3 regions of the Pseudomonas sp. CF161 genome follow, and region 3 is predicted to be linked to each of the others. Evidence: predicted binding sites of a transcription regulator. Region 3 holds the regulator's gene; each other region holds the start of a gene.
The links. Region 3 encodes sigma-54, which starts transcription at its own class of promoters, with help from an activator protein. Its sites were predicted from a motif close to ANTGGCATNNANNTTGCTNT; they were not measured.

Region 1 (9,464 bases), on a different contig from region 3:
TCGGTCTACGACAGCGCCCATCCTCGGGCCAAACGCACCAAAGGCGGTGAGCAATGACCATCAAGCTGATCACCTTCGACCTCGACGACACCCTGTGGGATACCGCGCCAGTGATCGTCAGCGCCGAAGCCACCCTGCGCCAGTGGCTGACCGAACACGCGCCCAACCTGGGCGGTGTGCCGGTGGAGCATCTGTGGGCCATTCGCGAACGGGTGCTGGGCCAGGATCCGAGCCTCAAGCACCGCATCAGCGCCCTGCGCCGGCGCGTGCTGTTTCATGCCCTGGAAGAAGCCGGGTACGACCAGGCCCAGGCCAATCAACTGGCCGATCAGAGTTTTGAGGTGTTCCTGCACGCCCGGCACCAGCTGCAGATCTTTCCCGAAGTCGTGCCGACCCTGGAAGCCCTGGCCAACCATTTCGCCCTGGGCGTGGTCACCAACGGCAATGCCGACGTGCGCCGCCTGGGCCTGGCGGACTACTTCACCTTCGCCTTGTGCGCCGAAGACATCGGCATCGCCAAGCCCGATGCGCGCCTGTTCCACGAGGCCCTGCAGCGTGGCGGTGCGACAGCGGACAGCGCCGTGCACATCGGCGACCACCCCGGCGACGACATCGCCGGCGCCCAACAGGCCGGCTTGCGGGCCATCTGGTTCAATCCCGGCGGCAAAACCTGGGAGGCCGAGCGCGCACCCGACGCCGAGATCCGCAGCCTGACCGAACTCCCCGCCCTCCTCGGCCGCTGGAAATAGATCTGAGCTGCAAGCGGTAAGCTCCAAGCTTGCGGCTTGCCGCTGCCTGCCTCTGCTTCTCCCAACTTTTTGAGCACCAAAAAAAACCCGCAGCGACGGCGGGCTTTTTTCGGGGCAGGCGCCTTAGATAGGGCGGCTGCCGTACTTGTTGTCAGGCTTCTTGGGCGGGTCAGCGACCACATTGGCCTCGACTTCCTGCACTTTACCGCCACGGGCCAGGAACTCTTCCATGGCACGCGCCAGTGCATCACGCTCTTTGTTCTTGGCCTCGACGCTCGGCAGCTCGTCTACCGATACGGCAGCCTTGGCCTTGCCTTTGGCGGTCGGCGCGGGAGCATCGCCACCATCGTCTTCGACCACGTCATCGGCGGCCGCTTCAAGACCTTCTTCGGTTTCGTCTTCGTCGCCTACTTCGAGGTCGTCGTTTTCCAGATCATCGTCGCTCATGTTCTACCTCATGACTTGCGAAAAGCAGATTAGTTATAGCCCAGCTGAGCCGACTGTCGAAGGTCGCTGGAAAAAAATCAACATCCGCTGGTATCCAGCGGCTTATGCCTTATCACCGTGCAAGGTGGCAAGGACTTTACGGGCACCGCCATGATCTCGATGCTCGCCCAGATAAACACCTTGCCAGCTGCCTAGCGCCAAGCGCCCTGCCGATACCGGCAAGCTCAGTTGGCAGCCCAGCAGGCTGGCCTTGAAGTGCGCCGGGAGGTCGTCCGCGCCTTCGTCGTTATGTTCATACCCGGCCATACCTTGCGGCACCAGCCCGTTGAAAAAACGCTCGAAGTCACGTCGAACCGCCGGATCGGCGTTCTCGTTGATGGTCAACGAGGCCGAGGTATGCTGCAGCCACAGATGCAACAGACCGACCCGACAGGCCTTCAACTCAGGCAAGCCGGCGAGCAATTCGTCCGTTACCAGGTGAAAGCCTCGGGGCCTTGCCCGCAGGGTAATCAGAGTCTGTTGCCACATACAGTTCTCCGCACATTCGGCGCGCATTCTAGCGCGCTCTGGGAAAAAACAAAGCGCCTAATACTCGCCCTGCGCTGTAAGCAATTGGCCAGGGAAAAATAGCGCCGGCAAACCCCTGGACTCGCCGGGGAAAAAACCTTTCAGCCTCGCGTTAGTGACAAACGCCGGGCAAAAAAATGCCCGGCAAGCCGGGCATTTTTTTTCGCGAACCTACAAGTTGTAGCCGCGCTCGTTGTGTTGCGCCAGGTCGAGGCCGACCGCTTCTTCTTCCTCGGTCACGCGCAGGCCCATGACGGCATCCAGCACCTTGAGAATGATGAAGGTGACGATCGCGGTGTAGATCACCGTGAAGCCCACGCCTTTGCACTGGATCCAGACCTGTGCGGCGATGTCGGTCACGGTGCCGAAGCCACCCAGCGACGGAGCAGCGAAGACACCGGTGAGGATCGCGCCGAGGATACCGCCGATACCGTGCACGCCGAAGGCGTCCAGGGAGTCGTCGTAGCCCAGTTTGCGTTTCAGGCTGGTGGCGCAGAAGAAGCACACCACGCCAGCGGCCAGGCCGATCACCAGGGCGCCCATCGGGCCCACGGTGCCAGCGGCTGGAGTGATGGCCACCAGGCCTGCAACCACACCCGAAGCGATACCCAGGGCGCTTGGCTTACCGTGGGTCAGCCACTCGGCGAACATCCAGCCCAGGGCGGCGGCAGCGGTTGCGATCTGAGTCACGAGCATCGCCATGCCGGCGGTGCCGTTGGCGGCGGCAGCGGAGCCGGCGTTGAAGCCGAACCAGCCGACCCACAGCATGGCCGCGCCCATCAGGGTGTAACCCAGGTTGTGCGGCGCCATCGGCGTGGTCGGGAAGCCTTTGCGCTTGCCCAGCACCAGGCAGGCGATCAGGCCGGCCACACCGGCGTTGATGTGCACCACGGTGCCGCCAGCGAAGTCGAGTACGCCCCAGTCCCACATCAGGCCGCCATTACCGGACCAGACCATGTGTGCAATCGGTGCATAAACCAGGGTGAACCAGATGCCCATGAAGATCAGCATCGCGGAGAACTTCATGCGCTCGGCGAAAGCACCGACGATCAGCGCCGGGGTGATGATCGCGAAGGTCATCTGGAAGGTGATGAACACCGCTTCAGGGAACAGCGCCGCAGGCCCGGTGATGCTGGACGGGGTGACACCGGCGAGGAACGCCTTGCCCATGCCGCCGAAGAACGAGTTGAAGTTGACGACGCCTTGTTCCATGCCCGTGGTATCGAAGGCAATGCTGTAGCCGTAGATGACCCACAGGATGCTGATCAGGCCGGTAATGGCGAAGCACTGCATCAGCACCGACAGAATGTTTTTCGAACGCACCATGCCGCCGTAGAACAGCGCGAGGCCGGGAATGGTCATGAACAGCACCAGGGCCGTCGAGGTGAGCATCCAGGCGGTGTCGCCGGAGTTGAGGACTGGAGCCGCCACTTCGTCTGCCGCCATGGCCAGGCTGGGCATTACGAGGGACAACAGGGCTCCTAGCCCTGCGAATTTACGCAGAGTCATATTGTTTTCTCCTGGGGCGTTGGGGTTTGGCGGCTTAGATTGCGTCGGTATCGGTTTCGCCGGTACGGATGCGAATAGCCTGTTCCAGATTGACCACGAAGATCTTGCCGTCACCGATCTTGCCGGTGTTGGCCGCCTTGGTTATCGCCTCGATAACCCGGTCAAGATCCTTGTCGTCAATGGCGACATCAATCTTCACCTTGGGCAGGAAATCGACCACGTATTCCGCGCCGCGATACAGCTCGGTGTGGCCCTTCTGCCGACCGAAGCCTTTGACCTCAGTAACGGTAATGCCCTGCACGCCGATCTCGGACAGCGACTCGCGCACGTCGTCCAACTTGAACGGCTTGATGATGGCAGTGACTAGCTTCATGAAAACTCTCTCCCGAATTGGTGGACTTGCCCCAGGAAAACAAACCCGACTCAAGTCTAAGCGCAGTGCCTGGCTTTGTAACGCATCGTCGGCCTTGCGCTGCCAGACCGACACCAGCTAACTGCTCCTGACGAAACACTTCCCGCTGCGTCTGCCGCACTGCATTCGTCACAGCGACTGCATCAGTGCATGGGTCATCAGCTCCTAAGCAGAAACCTTGCCAGCTCCTGAAAAACCCCTGATTTCAACCCCTTGCCGGCGATCGCCAGTATCAGCTCGCCATCACCGCCGCAGATACGCACAAAAACGGTGCGTCGCCGCGCGGCGCCATGCGCGAAAAACGTGCGTGCCTGCCCTCGTCCGTGCCCGCGAATGCTGCGTGATACACTGCGCGCCATCAGTTTTCAGGACCTTCCCATGCTCGCGCCCAAAGACCTTCTCGACGCCCTGAGCGGCCACGCTTCCCGCCTGTTCAGCGGCGACACCCCGCTGCCTCGCAATGAAATCGAAAGCCAGTTCAAGGCTCTGCTGCAAAGCGGCTTCAGCAAACTGGACCTGGTCAGTCGCGAAGAATTCGACAGCCAGATGGTGGTGCTGGCCCGCACCCGCGCCCGCCTCGAAAGCCTTGAAGCCAAAGTCAGCGAACTCGAAGCCCGGCTCAACCCGCCGAGCGAATGACCGGCTGCGTGGGAACCCAGGAACCCGACCAGGTGCAGGTCAGGGGCGACTAGCCACCGGAATGACACATCCTGTGCCCATTGCCCGGCTGCCGTCGGTGCCACGCCAACTATCCTTGTAACGCCCGCCGCAGGACGCGGCATGGGCTTCACCAAGGAAGGGCCCATGTCTCTGGCGATCATCCACAGCCGCGCTCAGGTCGGCGTGCAGGCACCGGCGGTCAGCGTCGAAGTGCACCTGGCCAACGGCCTGCCCGCGCTGACCCTGGTGGGGCTGCCGGAAGCCGCGGTCAAGGAAAGCAAAGACCGGGTGCGCAGCGCGATCATCAACTCGGGTTTCAACTTTCCGGCACGGCGCATCACCCTCAACCTGGCACCGGCCGACCTGCCCAAGGACGGCGGACGCTTCGACTTGGCCATCGCCCTGGGCATTCTCGCCGCCAGCGTGCAGGTGCCCAGCCTGGCGCTGGATGAAGTCGAATGCCTGGGTGAGCTGGCGTTATCCGGCGCCGTGCGTGCGGTGCGCGGCGTGCTTCCGGCAGCCCTGGCCGCGCGCAGTGCCGGACGCACGCTGGTGGTGCCGCGGGCGAATGCCGAAGAAGCCTGCCTGGCATCGGGCCTGAAAGTGATCGCGGTCGACCATTTGCTTGAGGCGGTGGCGCATTTCAATGGCCATGCGCCGATCGAGCCCTTTGTGTCCAATGGTTTGCTGCAAGCGGACCGCCCCTACCCCGACCTGAATGAAGTCCAGGGCCAGCTGGCGGCCAAACGGGCGCTGCTGGTGGCGGCGGCAGGCGCCCATAACCTGCTGTTCAGCGGCCCGCCAGGCACCGGCAAGACCCTGCTTGCCAGCCGCCTGCCCGGCCTGCTGCCACCGCTGCAGGAACAGGAGGCCCTGGAAGTGGCGGCGATTCAGTCGGTCGCCAGCCACATCCCCTTGTGCCACTGGCCACAACGACCGTTTCGCCAACCGCACCACTCCGCCTCCGGCCCGGCCCTGGTGGGTGGCGGCTCGAAACCGCAACCCGGAGAAATCACCCTGGCCCATCACGGCGTGCTGTTTCTCGATGAACTGCCGGAATTCGACCGCAAAGTGTTGGAGGTGCTGCGAGAACCGCTGGAATCGGGCGAGATCGTGATCGCTCGCGCCCGGGATCGGGTGCATTTTCCGGCGCGCTTTCAGCTGGTGGCGGCGATGAACCCCTGCCCCTGCGGCTACCTGGGCGAACCCAGCGGCCGCTGTCGCTGTACCCCGGAGCAGATCCAGCGTTATCGCAACAAGCTCTCGGGCCCGCTGCTCGACCGAATTGACCTGCACCTGACCGTCGCCCGGGAAACCACCGCCTTGAACCCCACCCCGCAGCCCGGGTCAGACACGGCCCACGCCGCCGCCCTCGTGGCCCAGGCCCGGGCATGCCAGCAGCAACGCCAGGGTTGCGCCAACGCCTTTCTCGATTTGCCGGGGCTGCGCGCGCACTGCACGTTATCCACAGCCGACGAGCATTGGCTGGAGAACGCCTGCGAACGCTTGACCCTGTCGCTGCGCGCCGCGCACCGCCTGCTCAAGGTCGCCCGGACCCTGGCCGACCTCGAGCAACGCGAACAGATCAGCCGCGAGCACCTGGCGGAAGCGCTGCAATACCGCCCCAGCGCCAGCAGCGTGTGATCACTCCTTGGACAGGTCGACCAGGGGCGTTGGCCGCACTTCAGTCTGGCGTCCGTCCTGAATCTGGCTGACCCGGGCCAGGGACTTATCCACAGCCGATTTGTCCGCCAGCAGGCTGTAGCGAATCTGGAACTGCCGCTGCTCCTTGGCACCGATGGTCGGCACCAGGTTCAGCGGCCGCTGGTAGCGACGGTTGTAGGAGAAGCTGGTGCCAGGCTCCAGGCCGGTGACGTAACCCTGGCCCTGGGTGTCGGTATTCTTCCACAGCGAGAACACCGGCAACTGTTGCGTGTTGAAGCCCAGGGAGACGCCAAGGTTGCCGGCCTTGTTGTGCAGCACGGCCAAAGTCTCGCCCTTGGCATCGGCATAAGGCACCACGTTGTAGACGGTTTCGTCGTAGTCGCGGGTCGGGCCGCGATAAGTCTGCCACTGCCCCAGGTCTGCCTTGGCCTTGTCATTGAACGGCGAGACCTGCTTCACCGGTGCGGCAAAGCGCGCGCCCTCTTCAAGGAACGGCGTGCTGAAGTTGCTGTGGTACAGCGCCTGGTATTCCTTCGGGTAATCGCCGTTGTTGGTCAGGGTGTCGTTGAGGGCAAAACTCACGCTGCCGGGCTCGGTCAGCAGTTCGGTGACCACCGTGAAGTCGACCTTCTTGAACGCCTGCTCCTTGAGCTCGCCGCGCAGGCTGATGGCATAGGGCGGCTTTTCGTCGATGTGCAGGGTGACTTTGTTCGCCGGAATATTTGCCGCCCGGCCGTGCAGGGTCAGCAGCTCGCCGTTGTCCATCCCCGGGTGGCCGACCCATTCGTAGCCGCAGCGGGTGACCAGCTCGTTGAAGCCTTCCAGCCAACCCAGGCCACCGCGACCGTTGAGCTCGATAAAGGCCGGGTTGACCACTTCCTTGACCGGTGAATCCCACCCCAGGCGCACCGAGCCTACGGAAGCCTGGAGGACGTTCATGCCACGGGTGGGGACCACCGAGAGTTTCATCGCACCGTTATCGATGTCGACAATGCTCACCCCTTCCTGGCGCCCGCCGTGCAGGGTGCGCAGGGTCACAGAGAAGGGTTTGTCGATCTTGAGCCCCAGCTGTTGGCTGGTGATGTGCAGGTTTTGTGCGGCCTTGTCGGTGTCGAGCAGGACATAGTCCCAGGCCATGGCGTGGGAGGCGGCTGTCAGCGCGCCGAGGGTGACAAACAGTTTAAGCGGAGTCATGGAGGTTGCCTTTCTTGGAGTTGTGCAATTTTTATAGCGCTGAAGAAACGTTTCAGCAAGCATAAAAAACCGCATCAGGCAGACAAGATCAGGCAAGCCCCAGTATTAGCTGGCTACTCGAATCTCCAGCAGCAGACGCGCCACCTCCATGACTTCGTCCAAAGCCGCTGCCGCCGCCGCGTGCGAGGGCTGCAACAACAGGTCATCGGCATAGCCCATGGTCTGGGCGAACAGTTGGCGCGCCGCGCGTTCGGCGTTCTGGCAGCGAAACACTTGATCGGCCACTCCCTGCTCGATGATGTGCGCCAGCATCGCCTGCCATTGGCCGTTGATCTTCAGGTACGCCTCGGCCATGGGCGCGTCGTGCATGGCCTCGTCCCAGGCGTCCAGCCAGAGCGCCCAACCAGCGTCCGCCGAGTCGGGCAGGCAGTCGCGCAGGAAGCCTTGCAGCGCGTCCAGCGGCGCGGCGCCTGCCAGGGATTGGCGCGCCGTTTCAAGCTGCTCGTCGGCAAAGCGCACGAAGGCCTCACGGCGCAGTTCATTCCAGTCGCTGAAGTAGTGGTAGACGTGGCTGCGGGACAAACCGGCGTGCTCTGCCAGATCCCGGGTGGACACATCAGCGAAACCCTTGCTGCGAAACAGCTCCAGGGCGGCGGCGATGATCTGGTCTTTACGGTCGATACGCGACATGGGGCTTGCCTCCGGACGCCGCTGGATGGACGGCGCTTGCCTTTTGAGCGTTCGCTCAAAGATAATTGAGCAGTCGCTCAATATTAGCGTTTATCTTCCCTTCGGTGCACCCATGTCAGGCGTTACGTCGCAAATTCTTGTGGATGAAAGCAAAAAGATCGGTCAGCAATCCGCTGGCCAAACCCTCAAGGCCATCGCCCGGGCGTACCCCGGCAAACTGTTTTTCACCCTGAGCCTGGTGGCCCTGGAAAACGCCCTACTCCTGGCCTACCCGCTGTTCGCCGGCTTTGCGGTGGACTCGATCATTCGCGGCGACACCGGCAGCGCCCTGGTGTACGCGGTGGTGGTGCTGGCGTTCTGGGTGGTCGGTGCCGCACGACGCGCCGTGGACACCCGGACTTTCACCCGCATCTACACCGACCTCGCGGTGCCGGTGATCCTCAACCAGCGCCTGCAAAATCAAGACACATCCACCGCTGCGGCACGGGTGGTGCTGGCGCGGGAGTTCGTCGACTTCTTCGAGAAACACATTCCGACCATCGCCACCGCCCTGGTATCGATCGTCGGCGCCGCGGTGATGCTGGCGCTGATCGAGCCCTGGATCGGCCTGGCGTGCCTGCTGGCACTGGTTCTGTGCAGCACCCTGTTGCCACGCTTTGCCCGGCGCAACCAGTCGCTGCACGAGCGGCTCAATGACCGGCTGGAAAAAGAGATCGGCATGGTCGCCCGGGTCGGTGCGGCGTCATTGCAGCGCCATTACCGGGTGCTGTCGCGCCTGCGAATCTGGCTCTCGGACCGCGAGGTGGTGGCCTACCTGTTTATCGGCACGGTGGCGGCGGCGCTGTTTGTGGTCGCCATCAGCCAACTGGCCCGGTCGCCAGAGGTCAAGGCCGGCCACGTGTATGCGGTGATGACCTACCTGTGGACCTTTGTCAGCAGCCTGGACAAGGCGCCGACCATGGTCGACCAACTGGCCCGCCTGCGGGATATCGGCAAGCGGGTAGACCCCGGCCTGTAGCGGCTGCCGAGCGCCGTTCATGGTGCTGCCACTGCCCGGTGTTCGATCAGGCCAGCGCAGCCTCGCAGGCTCGGCAGCGGCTACAGGTGTCCGATGCGCCTTAGCGGAAGCGATCGACTTCGTGGCGCAGGTCGGCGGCGAGGGCTTCCAGTTCCTTGGCGGTGATCGCCAGGTTGGACACCACTTCACGCTGCTCGCTGTTGGCCTGGGCGATGCTTTGCAGGTTGCTGCTGAGCAGGGTCGCGGTGCTGCTCTGCTCCTGGGTCGCGGTGGTGATGGCGGCGAACTGCTGGCCGGCACTGCGGCTCTGTTCATCGATCCGCGCCAGGGCCGAAGCCACATTGGCGTTGCGCGACAGGCCTTCCTGCATCAACCGGTTGCCCTGCTCCATGGTGCTGATGGCGTTGCCAGTTTCCTGCTGGATGCTGCCGATCATCACCGAGATTTCATCGGTGGCCTCACGGGTACGCGAGGCCAGGTTGCGCACCTCATCGGCCACCACCGCAAACCCGCGCCCCTGCTCGCCGGCTCGGGCGGCTTCAATGGCCGCATT
Region 2 (9,464 bases), on a different contig from region 3:
CCCGGATTCGGTCAGTTGGCAAGTGCATGGCGACTTCAGCAGCATGCTGATCGGCGGCATCAGCGCCCTGTTGATGCAGGCTCTGCACCCGCTGGCCCTGGCCGGGGTCTGGGACCATTCGAACTTTCGCCAGGACATGCTCGGCCGCCTGCGCCGCACCGGCCAGTTCATTTCCGGCACCACCTTCGGTTCGCGCCAGGATGCTGAATGGCTGATCGACAAAGTGCGCACCATTCACCTGCAGGTGGTGGGCACCGCGCCCGACGGCCGCCCCTACGCCGCCAGCGACCCTGACCTGCTGACCTGGGTGCATGTGGCTGAAGTCAGCAGCTTCCTCGCGGCCCACTTGCGCTACCGCAACCCGAACTTGTCACCCGCCGATCAAGACCGGTATTACGCCGAGATCGCGCTGGTTGCCGAACGCCTCGGCGCCCGCGATATCCCGCGCTCGCGCCGGGAGGTCGGCGATTACCTGGCCCGCATGCAGCCGCAGTTGTTGTGTGACGAGCGCAGTCGAGAAGTGCTACGCCTGTTGCTGGCGGCCCCCGCTCCCAGCCGCCTGGCCAAGCCTTTTGGCGCATTGATGATGAAGGCCGGAATCGATCTGCTGCCGGACTGGGCCAGTGCGATGCTCGACGTCAGCCAGAACCCGCTGCAACGCCAGTTGATCCGCGCCAGCGTCAACCGCAGTGCGCCCATGCTGCGCTGGGCGGTGCGTAACGGCTCGGTACAACGAGCGAAACGGCGCATGGGGTTGTAAGACCGAAGCAGTCGAGGATGCAGAAACTGTCGGGATGCCCGGGGGCTGTTGAATGGATTGCGCCCCCAGGGTCCAGGCCAGCAGGAACAAGCCCCCTGGCGACTTAGCTGGTAAACTGCCGCGCCCAATCATTCGCAAGGCGCCCGCATGTCTTCCTTGAATCAGGCGCTGCGCGCCGCCCTCGATCATCGTCAGGACCTGCTCGCCGAGTTGCATCAGCAAGGCACCGATTGCTATCGCCTGTTCCACGGCAGCCAGGAAGGGGCCGGCGGTCTGACCGTCGACCGCTATGGCCCGCAATTGCTGGTGCAGAGCTTTCACCAGAGCCTGGAACGCGACACGCTGCTGGAACTGCACCAGGCCATCAACCAGCATCTGGGCCTGGACACCCTGCTGGTCTACAACGACCGCTCCCGGGGCAACTCGCGGATCGACCGCGAAGACACGGTGTATCGCGCCGATGAGGCCGCGCTGCAAGACCTGGTGGGCCATGAATGGGGCCTGAACTACCGGGTCCGCGGCCGACATGCGGGGCAGGATCCCCTGCTGTTTCTCGACCTGCGCAACGCCCGCGGCTGGGTCAAGGCACACAGCGCCGGCAAAAGCGTGCTCAACCTGTTTGCCTATACCTGTGGCGTCGGCCTGAGTGCCGCAGCCGGTGGTGCCCGCGAGGTCTGCAACCTGGACTTCGCCGAAGGCAACCTGGCGGTGGGCCGGGAGAACGGTGCGCTGAACCCGCAGTTGCCGACCATGGAGTTCGTGCAGTCCGATTACTTCCCGGCCATTCGCCAATTGGCCGGGCTGCCCATCAGCCAGCGTCGCGGGCAGAAACTGCCCAGTTATCCGCGCCTGGAACAGCGTCAATACGACCTGGTATTGCTCGACCCGCCCGCCTGGGCCAAGAGTGCCTTCGGCACCGTCGACCTGTTGCGCGATTACCAGAGCCTGCTGAAGCCGGCGTTGCTGGCCACCGCAGAGGATGGGGTGCTGATCTGCTGCAACAACCTGGCAAAGGTATCGATGGACGATTGGCGCGAACAGGTGCTGCGTTGCGCCGAAAAAGCCGGGCGCCCGGTGCGTGACTGCCAGGTACTGAGCCCGGGGGCGGACTTCCCGTCGCAGGACCAACAGCCACCGCTCAAGACCCTGGTCCTGCAACTCTGACCCGGTAGCGGCAAATCTGAATAATCCTGTACCCACCGATTGTTTCGGAACCGGAAACGCGTGCCATACTCCAAGGCACTTCCGATATCAGATAGATGAAGCCCTCGCATGACCAAAGGATTGATTCGCGCTATCGGCGCCCTGTTGACTGCTCTTGCCCTTTACAGTCTGTTGGGCTTTCTGATCTTGCCGGGCATTGCCCTGCGGGTGGCCAATCAGCAACTCGCCAACTACGCCACCACCCCGGCCCATATCCAACGTATCGAATTCAATCCCTACAGCCTGGAGCTCACGCTCTGGGGGCTGAATATCGGTGCGCCAGGTAAAGAGCAGGTAGGCTTCGAGCGCCTCTATCTGAACCTGCAACTGGACAGCCTGTGGACCCGCGCGCTGCATCTGGCGGATATCGAACTGGATAAACCCAAGACCGAGATCCTGTTCGACAAGGAAGGCAAACTCAATCTGCTGGGGCTGTTCAAGATCCCGGCCAGCGAACCGACCCCGGCCAACCCCGACGCCAAGCCGTTCCCATTGCGTATCGAACGCATCAAGCTGGCAAGCGGTTATGTGCACTTCCAGGACCTGCGCCCGAGCGAGCCGATCGAGTTCCTGTACGACAAACTCGATTTCGAGTTGAAGAACCTCAGCACCCTGCCCGATGACAACGCCGACATGACCCTGGTCGCGGCCGGGCCCGAAGGCGGACAGATCGATTGGTCCGGTAACTTCAGCCTGATTCCGCTGACTTCCGAGGGCAACCTGAAGGTCACTGACGGCAAGATGAAAGTCTGGTGGCCCTACGTGCGCGACGCCGTGCCGCTGGTTCTCGAGGACGGCATCCTCAACCTCAGCACGCACTACAAGCTCAACCTGTCCAAGGAAACCGAGTTGCTGCTCAGCGATACGTCGCTGAGCGTCGCACCCTTCGCCATCAAGGCCCCGGACGGCCGTCCCCTGGCCCGCCTGGAGCGCCTGGAGGTCAGCGAAACCACGGTAGACCTGGCCAAGCAGCAAGTGGTGGTCGGCAAAATCCGCAGCCAGAAACTGGAAACCTGGGCCGCCCTCGAAGCCGATGGCCAGCTGGACTGGCAAAAACTGTTCGCCAGCCAACCGTCCAAACCGGCACCGGCCCCAGCGCCCGCGACTGCCGACACCCCCAAGGCGCAGCCGGCAGCACCGAGCAAACCCTGGCAGGTGCTGCTCAAGGATGTGCAACTGCGCAATTACCAGGTGCACCTCGCGGACCGCAAAGCCAAACCTGCGGTGGCCCTGGAAGTCGGCCCGCTGAACCTGGACCTGCAGAATTTCGACAGCCTCAACCAGTCGCCCTTCACCCTCAAGCTCGACAGCGGGCTGGGTAAACAGGGCAAGCTCCAAGCGAACGGCGAGGTCAACCTGAACCCGGTCACGGCCAAGCTCCAGGTGCAGACCCGGGATATCGACCTGCGGGTCGCGCAGTCCTATATCAGCCCGTTCATTCGCCTGGAACTGCGCAGCGGCATGCTCGACAGCGACCTGGCGGTCAACCTGAAAAAAGTCGACCCGCTGACACTCGCCATCACCGGCCGCGCCGAAGTGAACCAGTTGCACACCCTCGACACCCTGAAAACCCGCGACTTCGTGAAGTGGCAAAAGGTGGTGGTCGAAGGTCTCAACTATCAACACGGCGACAGCCTGTCGATCGACAAGGTCAACCTGTACCAGCCTTATGCGCGGTTCATGATCAACGATGACCGCACCACCAACGTCGACGACCTGCTGATCCCGCAACCGGCCAACAGCGGCGCCAAGCCTGCTGCCAAACCCGCGCCCGGCAAGGACAAGCCCCTGGGGATTCACATCGGTGCGATTGCCATCAACGACGGCTCGGCCAACTTTGCCGACTTCAGCCTGACGCCCAACTTCGCCACCGCGGTGCAACAACTCAACGGGCAGATCGGCACCATCGACAGTCGCCAGGCGAAACCGGCCAGTGTCGACATCAAGGGCAAGGTCGATCGTTATGCGCCGGTCACCATCAAGGGCAGCGTCAACCCGTTCAACCCCATGGCCGCGCTGGATATCGCCACCAGCTTCAAGCGCGTGGAGTTGACCACCCTCACCCCTTACTCGGGCAAGTTCGCCGGCTACCGCATCCGCAAGGGCCGACTCAACCTCGACCTGCATTACCTGATCACCAACGGCCAGCTCAAGGCCGAAAACAAGGTGGTGGTCGAACAGCTGCAACTGGGTGAAAAAGTCGACAGCCCGGACGCCGTGAGCCTGCCGCTGAAACTGGCGATTGCCTTGCTCAAGGACGTCGATGGCAAGATTTCCATCGAGCTGCCCGTGACCGGCGACCTCAATAACCCACAGTTCAGTGTGATGCCGATTGTCTGGCAGACCCTGCGTAACCTGATCGTCAAAGCTGCCGCTGCGCCCTTCAAACTTATTGGCGGGCTGATCGCAGGCGGAGGTGCGGAAGACCTGGGCAGTGTGTCGTTCGCCCCTGGCTCAAGCGACCTGGGCAAGGACTCGGAAGCCGCGCTGGTAAAACTTGCCAACGCACTCAAAGAGCGTCCGGCCCTGCGCCTGGAGATCGAAGGCACTGCGGCGCAAAGCAGCGATGGCCCACTGCTGGCCCAGCAACGACTGGAGCGGGAATACCAGTACAACTACTACAAGATGCTCCAGCGTCGTGGCGACAAGGTGCCCGCCCAAGCGTCGCTGCTGCAAGTACCCGACGGTGAGAAGAGCCCGCTGCTCGAAGGCATTTATCGCACGCGCCTCAAGACCCAGCCGCCGGCCGAGTGGAAGGACCTGGGCAAGGAAGAACGCAGCGCAAAAATGCGTGAAGCGGTGATCCAGTTCTGGAGTGGCAGCGATGTACTGTTGCGCCAACTGGGCCAGGAGCGCGCCAGCAGCATCAAGGACTTCCTGGTGGACAAGGGCCAACTGGCCGATGACCGCGTCTATTTCATCGACGCCAACCTCGGTGAAGCAGAAAGCGATGGCCGAGTGATCACCCCGATGCACCTGGATGCGGAATAACCCCTGACTGCACCGCAGCCTGAAGGCCGCGGTCTTTTCCCGGCGCAATAGAACAGGCCCCGACACAATGTGCCGGGGCCTGTAATGACCACATCCTTGTGGTCTTCCGCATGAACCTTCAGGAAGCGCCAGGCGTGTTGCTCAGCTCGCCTTACACCTCGTCTCCCAGTCCAGGCAAGAACACTTACTCGGCTTTCAGGCCGTCAGCGGAAACCGCTTTAACGCCTTTGATTTTCTTGGTGATGGCAACAGCAGTGGCTTTCTGCGCATCGGTCACCGCGACGGTGGACGACAGCGACACTACGCCTTTGTTGGTTTCGACTTTGATGTCGGTGCCTGGGATGCCTTTTTCGGTAACCAGGTCGCTTTTAACTTTGGTGGTGATCCAGGTATCGGAGGTAGCTTCTTTAGCCTTGGTCACTTCACCGGCAGCCACAACCATCGGTGCCTGGGTGTTTTGAGTGGTCTGCGCAAATGCTGCGTTGGCCATGGTCAGGGTCAGAGCGGTAGCAGTTGCGGCAGCGATAGCGAACTTCTTCATACGAGTAACTCCTGTTTTTCTGGAAAGCCTGCGCCGTGTCCTGGCAACAGGGTTACCAGAGATATTGCAGGCGCTGTGCCAACTTCTGACAACAGATAAAAACCTTATAAAACAACAAGTTATAAAAACAGCAAAAATCCGGAATCATGCAATTTGCATGACGCCCCGCGGATCTGCGTGCAAGTTGCGGTTTCTCGTCCAGCCTTAACCTTCTGAAATCGCGAAACTTTCCCTGCGACCTGGATTCTGGTCGTACCTGTATCGCAAAGACCGGCCTGGCGCGCGCCATGCCCCGGCTGGCGGGGCATGTGCGGTCCCGGCAAAACGTCAGGCACCGCCGGCCGTGCAACCCTTGGGCGCGTAATCCGCCCCTACCGTGGTGTTGCACAACCACCCGGACGTGTTGGTACGACTCAGGGTCAGGGTCTGGTTCAGTACCGGGCCCGGCGCGTTGAGGATGGTACAGGCAATCACGCCCTCGCCACTGGCCGCCGTGCCGCTGGCAGTCATGCGGCAATTGGTGGTGAGGGCGGTGCCGCCGACCAGCTCAAGGGTCGGGTCACTGCCCTGGTTGAGCTGATCTTCGAAATTGACCTTCAGCGCCGAGGCTTCGGCCAATGCCGCCACCACCTTGGCCCGAGCCTGGTATTTGGAATACAGCGGCAGGGCAAAAGTGGCGAGGATGCCGATGATGGCGACCACCACCAGCAATTCAATCAGGGTAAAGCCCTTCTGACTCTTCATGGACAAGCTCCAAGCATGAACGGGAATGTCATGACCTGAAGTGCTTGAAGCATGGCCTGTGCCAGCCCCTGAAAGCCCGTAGATCAAGGCTTGCAGCAGAGGTGGCCGATGGCTTTCATCACAAGGAGTCGCACAAACTGACAATTTTCGTCAGCCGTCAGCCTGGGGCTGAGGGTATTTGCTGGCTAGGCTTGCACAGGACAACGGCCCAGGGAGGCGCCGTTCCCCAGCGCTCAGGAACATCCCGGGACAATCACGATCTATCAGGCGGTCGGCGCGACCTTAAAGGCGTCACACCCATTGCCTGCGGCCCGGAATAGTCCAAAGGCGCCAGCAAGGACCGAACCATGGCGGTAAAAGCAGCAAGAGTCAGTGTCTACGCCTGGGAAGGCAGCGACCGAAACGGACGCAAGCTGAGCGGCGAATTGACCGGACACAACCCGGCGCTGATCAAGGCGCAATTGCGTCAGCAGGGAATCAACCCGGGGCGGGTGCGGAAAAAGCCCGTGGCCCTGTTCAGCAGCGGCAAAACCATCGTTGCGCGGGATATCGTGCTGTTCACCCGGCAGATGGCAACCATGATGAAAGCCGGGGTGCCGCTGCTGCAGTCGTTCGACATCATCGCCGAGGGTTTCGACAAGCCGCGCATGCGCAACCTGATCCACGCCCTCAAGCGTGAAATCGAAGCCGGCAACAGCTTTGCCGGGGCCCTGCGCAAACATCCCCGGCAGTTCGACGAGCTGTATTGCAACCTGGTGGATGCCGGCGAGCAAGCCGGCGCCCTGGACACCCTGCTGGAGCGGGTAGCCACCTACAAGGAAAAAAGCGAAAGCCTCAAGGCCAGGATCAAGAAGGCCATGACCTATCCCTTGGCGGTCATCTGCGTCGCCTTAATCGTCAGCGGCATTTTGCTGGTCAAGGTGGTGCCGCAATTTCAGTCGATGTTCGCCGGGCTGAATACCCAGCTGCCGGCGTTTACCCAGGCGGTCATCGGGCTCTCGCAGTTTATGCAGGAGCGCTGGTGGCAAATGCTGCTGGCTGGCGCCCTTGCGTTGCTCGCGGCGCGCTACGGCTATCGGCGTTTCCGGGGGCTGCGCGACTGGCTGGATATCAGCCTGCTGAAGCTGCCACTGGCCGGGCCGCTGTTGTACAAATCGGCGGTGGCACGTTACGCCCGGACCCTGGCCACCACCTTTGCCGCTGGCGTGCCCCTGGTGCAGGCCCTGGACTCGGTCGCCGGCGCCACCGGCAACAGTCAGTTCAAAAAGGCGGTGCAGCAGGTCAAGGAAGATGTGGCCAGCGGTATGCAACTGAACTTCGCCATGCGCACCTGTGGAATGTTCCCTACTATGGCGATCCAGATGACGGCGATCGGCGAAGAATCCGGCGCCCTGGACTCCATGCTGGAAAAAGTGGCGACCTACTATGAAGCCGAAGTCGACAACCTGGTCGACACCCTGACCAGTCTCATGGAGCCCTTTATCATGGTGATTTTGGGCAGCATCGTCGGCGGCCTGGTGGTGGCCATGTACCTGCCCATCTTTCAACTCGGCACAGCGATCTGAGCATGTCTTTGACTGAAGTTCTGGCCAGCTATCCATTGGCCTTCGTGTTATCCGCGCTGATTCTCGGGCTGCTGATCGGCAGCTTTCTCAATGTGCTGGCCTGGCGCCTGCCCAAGATGCTCCAGCGCGACTGGCAGGCCCAGGCCCATGAGGTTCTGGGCCTGCCCGAGCAGTCGTCGGCGCCGACCTATAACCTGCTGTTGCCGCACTCCCACTGCCCGCACTGTGCCCACCAGGTCCGCGCCTGGGAGAACATCCCGCTGCTCAGCTACCTGCTGCTGCGGGGGCGTTGCTCACACTGCACGACCAGGATCAGCCCACGCTATCCGCTTACCGAGCTGGCCTGCGGCCTGTTGTCGGCCGTGATCGCCTGGCATTTCGGGTTTGGCTGGCAGGCCGGCATGGTGCTACTGCTCAGTTGGGGGCTGCTGGCGCTGAGCCTGATCGATGCCGAGCATCAACTGCTGCCTGACGTGCTGGTATTGCCCCTGTTGTGGCTGGGGCTGATCGTCAACAGTTTCGGGCTGTTCGTCAGCCTGGACGATGCCGTGTGGGGCGCGGTACTGGGTTACCTGTGCCTGTGGTCGGTGTATTGGCTGTTCAAGCTGCTGACCGGCAAGGATGGCATCGGCCATGGCGACTTCAAGCTGCTGGCCATGATTGGTGCCTGGGGCGGCTGGCAGAGCCTGCCACTGACCATCATGCTGGCTTCGCTGGTGGGAGCCTTGGTCGGGGCGCTGATGCTGCGCCGGCGCAATGCGCAAACCTCGACCCCGATCCCCTTCGGGCCCTTTCTGGCAATTGCCGGCTGGATTGCCTTGCTCTGGGGTGGTCAAATAACCGACCTCTATTTGCAGTTTGTCGGGCTCCAATGACTAACCCTGTAACCAAACCCTGGATTCTTGGCCTCACCGGCGGCATCGGCAGTGGCAAAAGCGCAGCGGCGCAACACTTTATCGACCTGGGCATCCATGTCGTCGACGCCGATCACGCCGCCCGCTGGGTGGTGGAGCCTGGACGTCCGGCCCTGGCGCGCATCGCCGAACATTTCGGCGCCGGTGTGCTGCAGGCTGACGGCCAGCTGGACCGAGCGGCCCTGCGCAAGCTGATTTTTGAAGTTCCGGAGCAGCGACGCTGGCTCGAAGCCCTGCTGCACCCGTTGATCGCCGAGGAAATCGTCGCCCACTTGGCGCGTGCACAATCGCCCTATGCAATCCTGGTGTCGCCGCTGCTGATCGAGTCCGGCCAGGCGGCAATGACTCAGCGGGTGCTGGTGATCGATGTCCCGCAACAACTGCAAATCGAGCGCACCCTGCAGCGCGACCAGATCAGCGAACAGCAGATCCAGGCGATTCTCCAGGCCCAGGCCAGCCGCGAAGAGCGCCTGCGCCATGCCGACGATGTGCTGGCCAACGACCGCGACCTTGCCTGGTTGCACACTGAGGTCGAGCGCCTGCACCACTTTTATCTAACTTTGCGTGGAGGCCAGTCATGAGCCAACCCCTGACCGTAGAATGCCCAACCTGTGGCGCCCCCGTTGAATGGACCGCCGAGAACAGCAACCGGCCGTTCTGCTCGGACCGTTGCAAACTGATCGACCTGGGTGCCTGGGCGTCCGAGGAACACAAGATCCCGGTCAGCCCGGACGCCGAAGACGAAT
Region 3 (9,464 bases):
GCCCAGGGCAAGGCCATCGTCGACGCCGCCCAAGGCTTGCTGGAAGGCGATTACATGCAGCATTTCCCGGTGGATATCTTCCAGACCGGCTCCGGCACCAGTTCCAACATGAACGCCAACGAAGTGATCGCGACGCTGGCCAGCCGCCTGCTGGGTGAGCCGGTCAACCCCAATGACCACGTGAACTGCGGGCAGAGCAGCAACGACATCATCCCCACCACCATCCATGTCAGCGCGGCACTGACCCTGCATGAGCAACTGCTGCCGGCGCTGCTGCACCTGGTGCAGGTCATCGAGCGTAAGGCCGTGGAGGTGCACCCGTTCATCAAGACTGGCCGCACCCACCTGATGGACGCCATGCCGGTGCGCATGAGCCAGGTCCTGGAAGGGTGGGCGCAGCAACTCAAGGCCAATATCGGCCACCTGCAGGACTTGCTGCCAAGCCTGCAAGCCCTGGCCCAGGGCGGCACTGCCGTCGGCACCGGGATCAACGCCCATCCGCAATTTGCCGCGCGCTTCAGCCAGCAACTGAGCAAGCTGACCCAGGTGCAATTCACTCCGGGTAAGAACCTGTTCGCCCTGATCGGCTCCCAGGACACCGCCGTTGCGGTTTCCGGTCAGCTCAAGGCGGTTGCCGTGTCCCTGATGAAAATTGCCAACGACCTGCGTTGGATGAACTCGGGCCCCCTGGCCGGCCTCGGTGAGATCGAGCTGGAAGCCTTGCAGCCGGGCAGTTCGATCATGCCGGGCAAGGTCAATCCGGTGATTCCTGAAGCCACGGCCATGGTGGCGGCGCAAGTAATCGGCAACGACTCGGTGATTACCGTCGCCGGCCAGTCGGGCAACTTCGAGTTGAACGTGATGCTGCCGATCATTGCGCAAAACCTGCTGAGCAGCATCGAGTTGATGGCCAATGCCAGCCGCTTGCTGGCGGACAAGGCCATCGCCAGCTTCAAGGTCAACGAGGCCAAAATCAAAGAGGCGTTGGCGCGCAACCCGATCCTGGTCACTGCGCTGAACCCGATCATCGGTTACCAGAAGGCCGCCGAGATCGCCAAGACCGCTTACAAGCAAGGGCGCCCGGTCATCGACGTGGCGCTTGAACACACCGACCTGTCGCGCAGCCAACTGGAAGTTCTGCTGGATCCGGAAAAGCTCACCGCGGGCGGCGTTTAACTCCCCCCGTCACTGCTTTGGAGGCTCACCATGGAGCACTGGAAACGCACGATCGAAAGGGCCAATCGCTTCTTCACCCAAGGCGATCTGGTGGACGCTCGCGAGTATTACCTGCAGGCGCTGGCCCTGGCCCAGGTGTTGTTCGAGCGTTGGTCGAATGCCGACGAAGCGGTGGCGGCCTGCGTCATTTCCCATCACAACCTGGCGGATCTGCACCTGCGCCTGAACCAGCCGGAGGAGAGCGCGGAGTACCTGTGCGCCATTCATCAGCGGCTGTTGCAGACCATGCAGGATGCTCGCCTGGCCCCGGCCTTGCGCGAGGCGGCATTGCGCCAGAGCAGCAAGACCTATGTCGAGCTGCTCAATTTCATCAGCGAGCACGGCGAATACCCGCGCACCCACCGCTTGCTGGAGAGCAACGTCGCGCAATTGGCTTCTGGCCCCGCGACCTCGAACGGCCCTTATTACGGAGTACATTGATATGTCTTTTACCTTGCCTGCCTTGCCCTACGCCTATGACGCCCTGGAACCGCATATCGATGCGCAGACCATGGAAATCCACTACACCAAGCACCACCAGACCTACATCAACAACCTCAACGCGGCTGTCGAAGGCACCGAGTGGGCCGACTGGTCGGTAGAAAAGCTGGTGGCCAGCGTTCAGCAGTTGCCGGAAAAACTGCGCGCCGCGGTGATCAACCAGGGCGGCGGGCATGCCAACCACTCGTTGTTCTGGGCGGTCATGGCGCCCAATGGCGGTGGCAAGCCGGAGGGCGACCTGGGGCGTGCAATCGACGAGCAGTTGGGTGGCTTCGAGAGTTTCAAGGAAGCCTTCACCAAAGCCGCACTGACCCGCTTCGGCAGCGGTTGGGCCTGGCTCAGCGTGACGCCGCAAAAGACCCTGGTGGTAGAGAGCAGCGGTAACCAGGACAGCCCGCTGATGAACGGCAACACGCCGATCCTCGGCCTGGACGTGTGGGAGCACGCCTACTACCTGCGCTATCAGAACCGTCGTCCGGAATACATCAACGCGTTCTACAACGTCGTCCATTGGCCGGAAGTCGCCCAGCGCTACCAGGCCGCGCTGGTTTGAACCCTCACTATAAAAAGACCTAAGGCCGACTATGGGCACTGAAACACTGGCGATCAGCAGCGTGCGAATGTTTCGTTATGCGTTTGGTTCGTTGTTGCTGTTGGCGGGTACCGCATTGCTGGTGGCCAAGGGCCTGAGCTGGCTGGATCTGGAACCGAAACTGTTGCGGGCTCTGGAAGGCGGGGCGCTCTGCGCCCTGGGTACGGCACTGGGGGCGGTCCCGGTGCTGGTCATCCGCAAGATGCCCCAGGCCCTCAATGACACGCTGCTGGGTTTCGGTGCCGGGGTGATGCTTGCGGCGACGGCGTTTTCCCTGATTGTGCCGGGAATTGCCGCCGCCACGAGCCTCGGCTTGTCGCCCTGGGGCGCCAGCGGGCTGATTAGCCTGGGCATCATGCTCGGTGCCTTCGGCCTGTTTCTGGTGGACCGCAAGGTGTCGGGGGCCAGCCCGGAAATGCTGGTTGGCACACCGGGGCATCCGGTGATTCCTCCGCGTATCTGGCTGTTTGTGTTCGCGATCATCGCCCATAACATCCCGGAAGGCATGGCGGTGGGGGTGTCTGCCGGTGGCGGCATGCCCGACGCCGACAGCCTGGCCATGGGCATCGCCCTGCAGGACGTGCCGGAAGGCCTGGTCATCGCGCTGGTGCTGGCGGGGGCCGGAATGTCGCGGGTCAAGGCATTCCTGATTGGCGCCGCCTCGGGCCTGGTCGAACCGGTGTTTGCCTTGCTCTGCGCCTGGCTGGTGAGCCTGGCCGAGATTCTGTTGCCCCTGGGCCTGGCGCTGGCCGCAGGCGCCATGTTGCTGGTGGTGACCCACGAGGTGATTCCCGAGTCGCGGCGCAACGGTCACGAGAAGCTCGCGAGCCTTGGGCTGTGCATCGGTTTCTGTCTGATGATGGTGATGGATACGGCGCTGGCCTAGCGAGCCAAATAGCGGCCTGGCCTGGTGCGCGTCGGCTGGACAGTCGACGCGCCGAGGGCGTTGCTTACTCGCCTTCGTCGAAATAATTGTTGATCAATGCCACCAGCGCATCCAGCGCTTCCTGCTCTTGCTCGCCTTCGGTTTTCAGATGAATGCGGGTGCCTTTGCCTGCAGCCAACATCATCATCGCCATGATGCTTTTACCGTCGACCATGGACTCGGGAGTCCTGCCCGCTCTGATCTGGCACTGAAACTGGCCGGCCACACCGACAAATTTTGCAGAAGCCCGGGCATGCAAGCCCAGTTTGTTGATGATTTCAATTTCCAGAGCAGGCATCGCGGTGGTGGTCCTTTCAGCTAAGGTCGCGGTGGCGAACCTGGACGTTCTTTAGGGATTGTTGCAGGACCTGGCCCAGGCGTTCGGTCAGGTAGACCGAGCGGTGATGCCCGCCCGTGCAGCCAATGGCAATAGTGACGTAAGCGCGGTTGCTGGCGGCAAAGCGCGGCAACCATTTGAGCAGGTAGCTGGAGATGTCCTGGAACATGTCTTCGACATCGGGCTGTGCGGCCAGGTAATCGGCTACAGGCTGGTCCAGCCCTGACTGGTCTCGCAGTTCGGGCTTCCAGTAGGGGTTGGGCAGGCAGCGCACGTCGAACACCAGGTCGGCATCCACCGGCATGCCCCGCTTGAAGCCAAAGGACTCCACCAGAAACGCGGTGCCCGGCTCCGGCTGGTTCAGCAGGCGCAACTTGATGGTGTCGCGCAGCTGATACAGGTTCAGATTGGTGGTGTTGATGGTCAGGTCGGCCAGGTCGACGATCGGGCCCAGGAGCTGGGTTTCGTCCTGGATGGCCTCGGCCAGTGAGCGATTGGCGCTGCTCAGCGGGTGGCGGCGACGGGTTTCCGAGAACCGTTTGAGCAGGGTCTCCTCGTCGGCGTCCAGGTACAGCACATCGCACTGGATGTGCCGGCTGCGCACTTCTTCCAACAGCTCGGGGAAGCGTGACAGATGGCTTGGCAGGTTGCGCGCATCGATCGAGACCGCCACCAGCGGTTGCGCCAGTTCGGTGTGGATCAATGCACGCTCGGCCAACTCCGGCAGCAAGCCTGCCGGCAAGTTGTCGATGCAGTAGTAACCGTTATCCTCCAGGACAGCGAGGGCGGTACTTTTACCGGAGCCGGAGCGGCCGCTGACAATGATCAAGCGCATGGTTACTGACCGTTCTGCTCGTCCAGGACTACCTGATACAGGGCTTGGTTGCTGTCGGCGCTGCGCAGCCTGTCACGCACTTCCTTGCGATCAAGCATGCTGGCGATCTGCCGCAGCAGTTCCAGGTGCGCATCGGTAGCAGCTTCGGGGACCAGCAGTACGAACAGCAGGTCGACCGGCGCGCCGTCGATGGCGTCGAAATCTATGGGGGCGTCCAGGTGCATTAACGCACTGATGGGCGACTCGCAGCCTTTGAGGCGGCAATGTGGAATGGCGATGCCGTTGCCAAAACCGGTGGAACCGAGTTTTTCACGGGCAATCAGGCTCTCGAAGACATCCTGCATCTCCAGATCCGGCACTTCGCGGCTGATCAGGTTGGCAATTTGTTCGAGAGCGCGTTTTTTACTGCCGCCCGGCACGTTCACGAGGGAACGGCCGGGGGTCAGGATACTTTCAAGTCGGATCATGGGAGGGGAGTGTTAGCGACCCGTGCCTTGGAGAAGGTGGAGTTGCTTTTCCTTATGCTTTTTCAGTTGGCGGTCCAGCTTATCCGTGAGCAGGTCGATCGCGGCATACATATCGTCATGTTCTGCATTGGCGACAACCTCCCCACCGTGGATGTGCAGGGTGGCTTCGATTTTCTGCTTCAGTTTCTCGACAGCCATCGTTACCTGCACATTGGTAATCTTGTCAAAGTGCCGCTCCAGTCGGTCGAGTTTTTCGCCGATGTAAGCGCGCAGGGGCTCGGTCACTTCCAGTTGGTGTCCACTGATGTTGACTTGCATACAGCTTCTCCTTCGTTGCCAGTGCATAAAGCGGCAGGCTGGGTTGCCTGCCACTGGAACGCTGTGGCGAGCCCGGCGGTTACATCAACCGCTTCCGTTCGCTGGAAGGCGCGATCCCGAGGGATTCGCGGTACTTGGCGACGGTACGACGGGCTACCTGAATGCCTTGTGCCTCCAGTAAACCAGCGATCTTGCTGTCACTCAACGGCTTTTTCTGATTTTCCGCGGCCACCAGTTTTTTGATGATCGCGCGAATCGCCGTGGACGAGCATTCACCGCCTTCGGAGGTACTTACGTGGCTGGAGAAAAAGTATTTCAGTTCATAAATACCCCGTGGGGTATGCATGAATTTTTGCGTGGTCACCCGGGAAATCGTCGATTCGTGCATGCCCACCGCTTCGGCGATGTCGTGCAGGACCAACGGCTTCATCGCTTCGTCGCCGTACTCGAGGAAGCCGCGCTGATGCTCGACGATCTGGGTCGCGACTTTCATCAGGGTTTCGTTGCGGCTTTGCAGGCTCTTGATGAACCAGCGGGCCTCTTGCAGCTGATTGCGCATGAAGGTGTTGTCGGCGCTGCTGTCGGCACGGCGCACGAAGCCTGCGTACTGCGGGTTGACCCGCAGGCGCGGCACCGATTCCTGATTCAGCTCGACCAGCCAGCGCTCGTTGTCCTTGCGCACGATCACGTCAGGGACCACGTACTCGGCCTCGGCAGACTCGATCTGCGAGCCGGGGCGCGGGTTCAGGCTCTGTACCAGTTCGATGACCTGGCGCAGCTCGTCTTCCTTGAGCTTCATGCGGCGCATCAGCTGGCTGTAGTCGCGGCTGCCCAGCAGGTCGATGTAGTCGCTGACCAGGCGCTGCGCCTCGCTCAGCCAAGGGGTCTTGGCTGGCAGCTGGCGCAGTTGCAGCAACAGGCACTCACCCAGGGTGCGTGCACCGATGCCGGCCGGCTCGAATTGCTGGATGCGGTGCAGGACGGCTTCGATCTCGTCCAGTTCGATGTCCAGCTCCGGATCGAAGGCTTCGAGGATTTCCTCGAGGGTTTCGTCCAGGTAGCCCTGATTGTTGATGCAGTCGATCAGGGTCACGGCAATCAGGCGGTCGGTGTCGGACATCGGCGCCAGGTTCAGTTGCCACAGCAGGTGGCTCTGCAGGCTTTCGCCGGCGGAGGTGCGGGTGGTGAAGTCCCACTCGTCGTCATCGTTGCTGGGCAGGCTGCTGGCGCTGGTCTGGTAGACGTCTTCCCAGGCGGTATCCACCGGCAATTCGTTGGGAATGCGCTCGTTCCATTCGCCGTCCTCGAGGTTGTCCACCGTGGGGGCGGTTTCCTGGTAGGAGGGTTCCTGGATGTCGGTGTTGGGTTTTTGCTCGGCGTTGTCGGCCAGAGGGTCGGTGTTGTCGAAGTCGTCGCCTTCTTCCTGGCGTTCGAGCATCGGATTGGACTCCAAGGCCTCCTGGATTTCCTGTTGCAGGTCCAGGGTCGACAATTGGAGCAGGCGGATGGCCTGTTGCAGCTGCGGTGTCATCGTCAGCTGCTGGCCCATTCTCAGGACTAGCGATGGTTTCATGGCAGGGGCTTAACACCTTATTCGCCGGCGCACATGCGCCATCCACTACAGGGCGCGTGAGCGCCAAACATAAGCAAATTATATGCCTGAAACTGAAGTGTTTGCCTAGAGCGCGGTAACAATAAAATTTGTAGGGATTTATTGAAGGTGGCGCTCTGGCGACTAGCCAAACACCTCAGTGCTTACAGGCGGAACTCATGGCCCAGATACACTTCCTTGACCAATTCGTTGGCCAGGATGGTTTCGGGCGTGCCCTCGGCGATCAGTTGACCGTCGTTGACGATGTAGGCTGTTTCGCAGATATCGAGGGTTTCCCGGACATTGTGGTCGGTGATCAGTACACCAATGCCCTTGGCCTTGAGGTGATGAATGATCTGCTTGATGTCGCCGACCGAGATCGGGTCCACGCCGGCGAAAGGTTCGTCGAGCAGGATGAATTTCGGCGATGTGGCCAGGGCGCGGGCGATTTCCACTCGGCGGCGTTCACCACCGGACAGGCTCATGCCGAGGTTGTCGCGAATGTGGTGGATGTGGAATTCCTGGAGCAGGCTTTCCAGTTCCTTGCGGCGACCGGCCTTGTCGAGCTCCTTGCGGGTCTCGAGGATGGCCATGATGTTGTCAGCGACCGACAGCTTGCGAAAGATCGACGCTTCCTGGGGCAGGTAGCCGATGCCGGCACGGGCGCGGCCGTGCATGGGCTGGTGGCTGACGTCGAGGTCGTCGATCAGCACGCGCCCCTGATCGGCCTGGACCAGGCCGACGATCATGTAGAAGCAGGTGGTCTTGCCGGCGCCGTTGGGGCCGAGCAGGCCGACGATCTGACCGCTGTCGATGGACAGACTGACGTCACGCACGACCTGACGGCTCTTGTAGCTCTTGGCCAGATGCTGAGCTTTCAGAGTTGCCATTACTGGGCCTTTTGCTCGTCAGTTTTCTTTTTCGGCTGGATGACCATGTCGATCCGCGGACGTGGCGCGGTGACCGAGCTGCCATTGGCGCGACCGGCGTTGGCGACCTGCTTGACGGTGTCGTAGACGATTTTCTCGCCTTCGGTGGTGTTGCCGTCGTTGATCACCTTGGCCTTGTCGATCAGTACGATGCGGTTTTGCGCTGCGTGGTACTGAATGGTCACGGCGTAGGCCTGTACCGGCTTGGGATCGGTGGCTTTCTGCAGTTGCTCGAAATACGCCAGGTTGCCCACCGAGGTCACCACGTCGATTTCACCGGACGCGGTGCGGGTGATGGTCACGGTATTGCCAGTGATCTTCATCGAGCCCTGGGTGATGATCACATCGCCCTTGTAGGTGGCGATGCCCTGGCGGTCATCGAGTTGTGCGTCATCGGCCTGAATGCGGATAGGTTGTTGGCTATCGTTCGGCAGAGCCCAGGCGCTCACGCTTCCCAGTGCTGCGCCCAGACTGAGCAAAATAGGGAGGGTTTTAACGAGCCTCATACTGTCCTCTTACGTTCGATAGCAGGTTCATCCTGCCGTCTTTCAAATACGCTTTCATTCCCTTGGCCGTAGTCACGCCGCCGGCGCCGTCGATTCTAACGGCTTGCTCGGTCTGCGCATATTGCTTCTGCGGGAATACTGTCATGCGGGAAGTGGTAATCAGCACCGTGCGATTTTTCTCATCGGTGCGTGCGACCCGTACCGAATCGATCAGCTCGACTTCAGTGCCGTCCGGGTTGACCTCGCCGCGTTCGCTCTGGACATGCCAGGGAAAGGTGGTGCCGCGGTACATCTGCAGGTCTGGCTTGGTCAGCAGGGTGACTTCGGTGGCCTTCAAGTGCTCGACCTTGTCGGACGTCATTTCGTACTGCATTTTGCCGTCGGGCAGGTACTGCACGCTGCGTGCGTTGACCGCGTAATAGTCGATGGCGCTCTCGTCGACCTGTGCCACTGGCTTGTCGAGGAAGCGTTCCGGGCTGATATTCCAGTAGCCGACTGCCGCGAACAACGCGGCAAGGACCCCGAACAGCAGAATGTTGCGAATCTTTTTGCTCAGCATAAAAGGCTCTATAAGTAGGCGGCGTTGGCCGCTTCAAGGCTGCCTTGGGCGCGCAGGATCAGCTCGCAGAATTCGCGCGCGGCACCTTCGCCGCCACGGGCCTGGGTGATGCCGTGGGCGTGTTCGCGGACGAAACTTGCAGCATTGGCCACGGCCATGCCCAGGCCGACGCGACGGATTACCGGCAAGTCCGGCAGATCGTCACCCAGGTAGGCGACCTGGTCATAGCTTAGGCCGAGTTGGCCAAGTAGCTCGTCGAGTACCACCAGCTTGTCTTCGCGGCCTTGGTACAGATGGGGAATTCCCAGGTTCTTGGCCCGGCGCTCGACCACCGGGGTCTTGCGCCCGCTGATGATTGCGGTCTGCACGCCGGCGGCCATCAGCATCTTGATGCCCTGGCCGTCGAGGGTATTGAAGGTCTTGAACTCGCTGCCGTCTTCGAGGAAGTACAGGCGACCGTCGGTCAGTACGCCGTCGACGTCAAAAATCGCCAGCTTGATGTTTTTGCCACGTTGCAGCAGGTCGGCACTCATCACATTACTCCGGCACGCAGCAGGTCGGACAGGTTGAAGGCGCCGATAGGTCGGTCCTCCTTGTCCACCACTACCAGTGCGTTGATTCGGTGGTCTTCCATGATTTTCAGCGCTTCGGCTGCCAGCATATCGGCACGAGCGGTCTTGCCATGAAGG

Region 1: the regulator sigma-54 is predicted to act here: its motif matches at 3,851-3,870, upstream of glnK (P-II family nitrogen regulator).
Region 2: the regulator sigma-54 is predicted to act here: its motif matches at 6,286-6,305, upstream of CF161_RS10100 (pilin).

What each region holds. Positions count from the first base shown of each region.
Region 1 is NZ_ATLP01000041.1:28,305-37,768, forward strand. It holds gene xerC (tyrosine recombinase XerC) at 1-57, shown strand, start outside; gene CF161_RS07610 (HAD family hydrolase) at 54-749, shown strand; gene sutA (transcriptional regulator SutA) at 873-1,196, opposite strand; gene CF161_RS07620 (secondary thiamine-phosphate synthase enzyme YjbQ) at 1,299-1,724, opposite strand; gene CF161_RS07625 (ammonium transporter) at 1,935-3,272, opposite strand; gene glnK (P-II family nitrogen regulator) at 3,307-3,645, opposite strand; gene CF161_RS07635 (accessory factor UbiK family protein) at 4,063-4,323, shown strand; gene CF161_RS07640 (YifB family Mg chelatase-like AAA ATPase) at 4,489-5,988, shown strand; gene CF161_RS07645 (aldose 1-epimerase family protein) at 5,989-7,203, opposite strand; gene CF161_RS07650 (TetR/AcrR family transcriptional regulator) at 7,309-7,893, opposite strand; gene CF161_RS07655 (ABC transporter six-transmembrane domain-containing protein) at 8,006-8,911, shown strand; gene CF161_RS07660 (methyl-accepting chemotaxis protein) at 9,012-9,464, opposite strand, start outside.
Region 2 is NZ_ATLP01000054.1:84,789-94,252, reverse strand. It holds gene CF161_RS10120 (oxygenase MpaB family protein) at 1-760, shown strand, start outside; gene CF161_RS10115 (class I SAM-dependent rRNA methyltransferase) at 908-1,924, shown strand; gene CF161_RS10110 (DUF748 domain-containing protein) at 2,033-4,954, shown strand; gene CF161_RS10105 (BON domain-containing protein) at 5,139-5,495, opposite strand; gene CF161_RS10100 (pilin) at 5,823-6,239, opposite strand; gene CF161_RS10095 (type II secretion system F family protein) at 6,587-7,804, shown strand; gene CF161_RS10090 (A24 family peptidase) at 7,807-8,679, shown strand; gene coaE (dephospho-CoA kinase) at 8,676-9,299, shown strand; gene yacG (DNA gyrase inhibitor YacG) at 9,296-9,464, shown strand, end outside.
Region 3 is NZ_ATLP01000074.1:72,238-81,701, forward strand. It holds gene CF161_RS13450 (aspartate ammonia-lyase) at 1-1,176, shown strand, start outside; gene CF161_RS13455 (hypothetical protein) at 1,207-1,656, shown strand; gene CF161_RS13460 (superoxide dismutase) at 1,658-2,269, shown strand; gene CF161_RS13465 (ZIP family metal transporter) at 2,301-3,194, shown strand; gene CF161_RS13470 (HPr family phosphocarrier protein) at 3,259-3,531, opposite strand; gene rapZ (RNase adapter RapZ) at 3,548-4,405, opposite strand; gene ptsN (PTS IIA-like nitrogen regulatory protein PtsN) at 4,408-4,872, opposite strand; gene hpf (ribosome hibernation-promoting factor, HPF/YfiA family) at 4,885-5,190, opposite strand; gene CF161_RS13490 (RNA polymerase factor sigma-54) at 5,270-6,763, opposite strand; gene lptB (LPS export ABC transporter ATP-binding protein) at 6,946-7,671, opposite strand; gene lptA (lipopolysaccharide transport periplasmic protein LptA) at 7,671-8,216, opposite strand; gene lptC (LPS export ABC transporter periplasmic protein LptC) at 8,203-8,775, opposite strand; gene CF161_RS13510 (HAD family hydrolase) at 8,784-9,308, opposite strand; gene CF161_RS13515 (KpsF/GutQ family sugar-phosphate isomerase) at 9,308-9,464, opposite strand, start outside.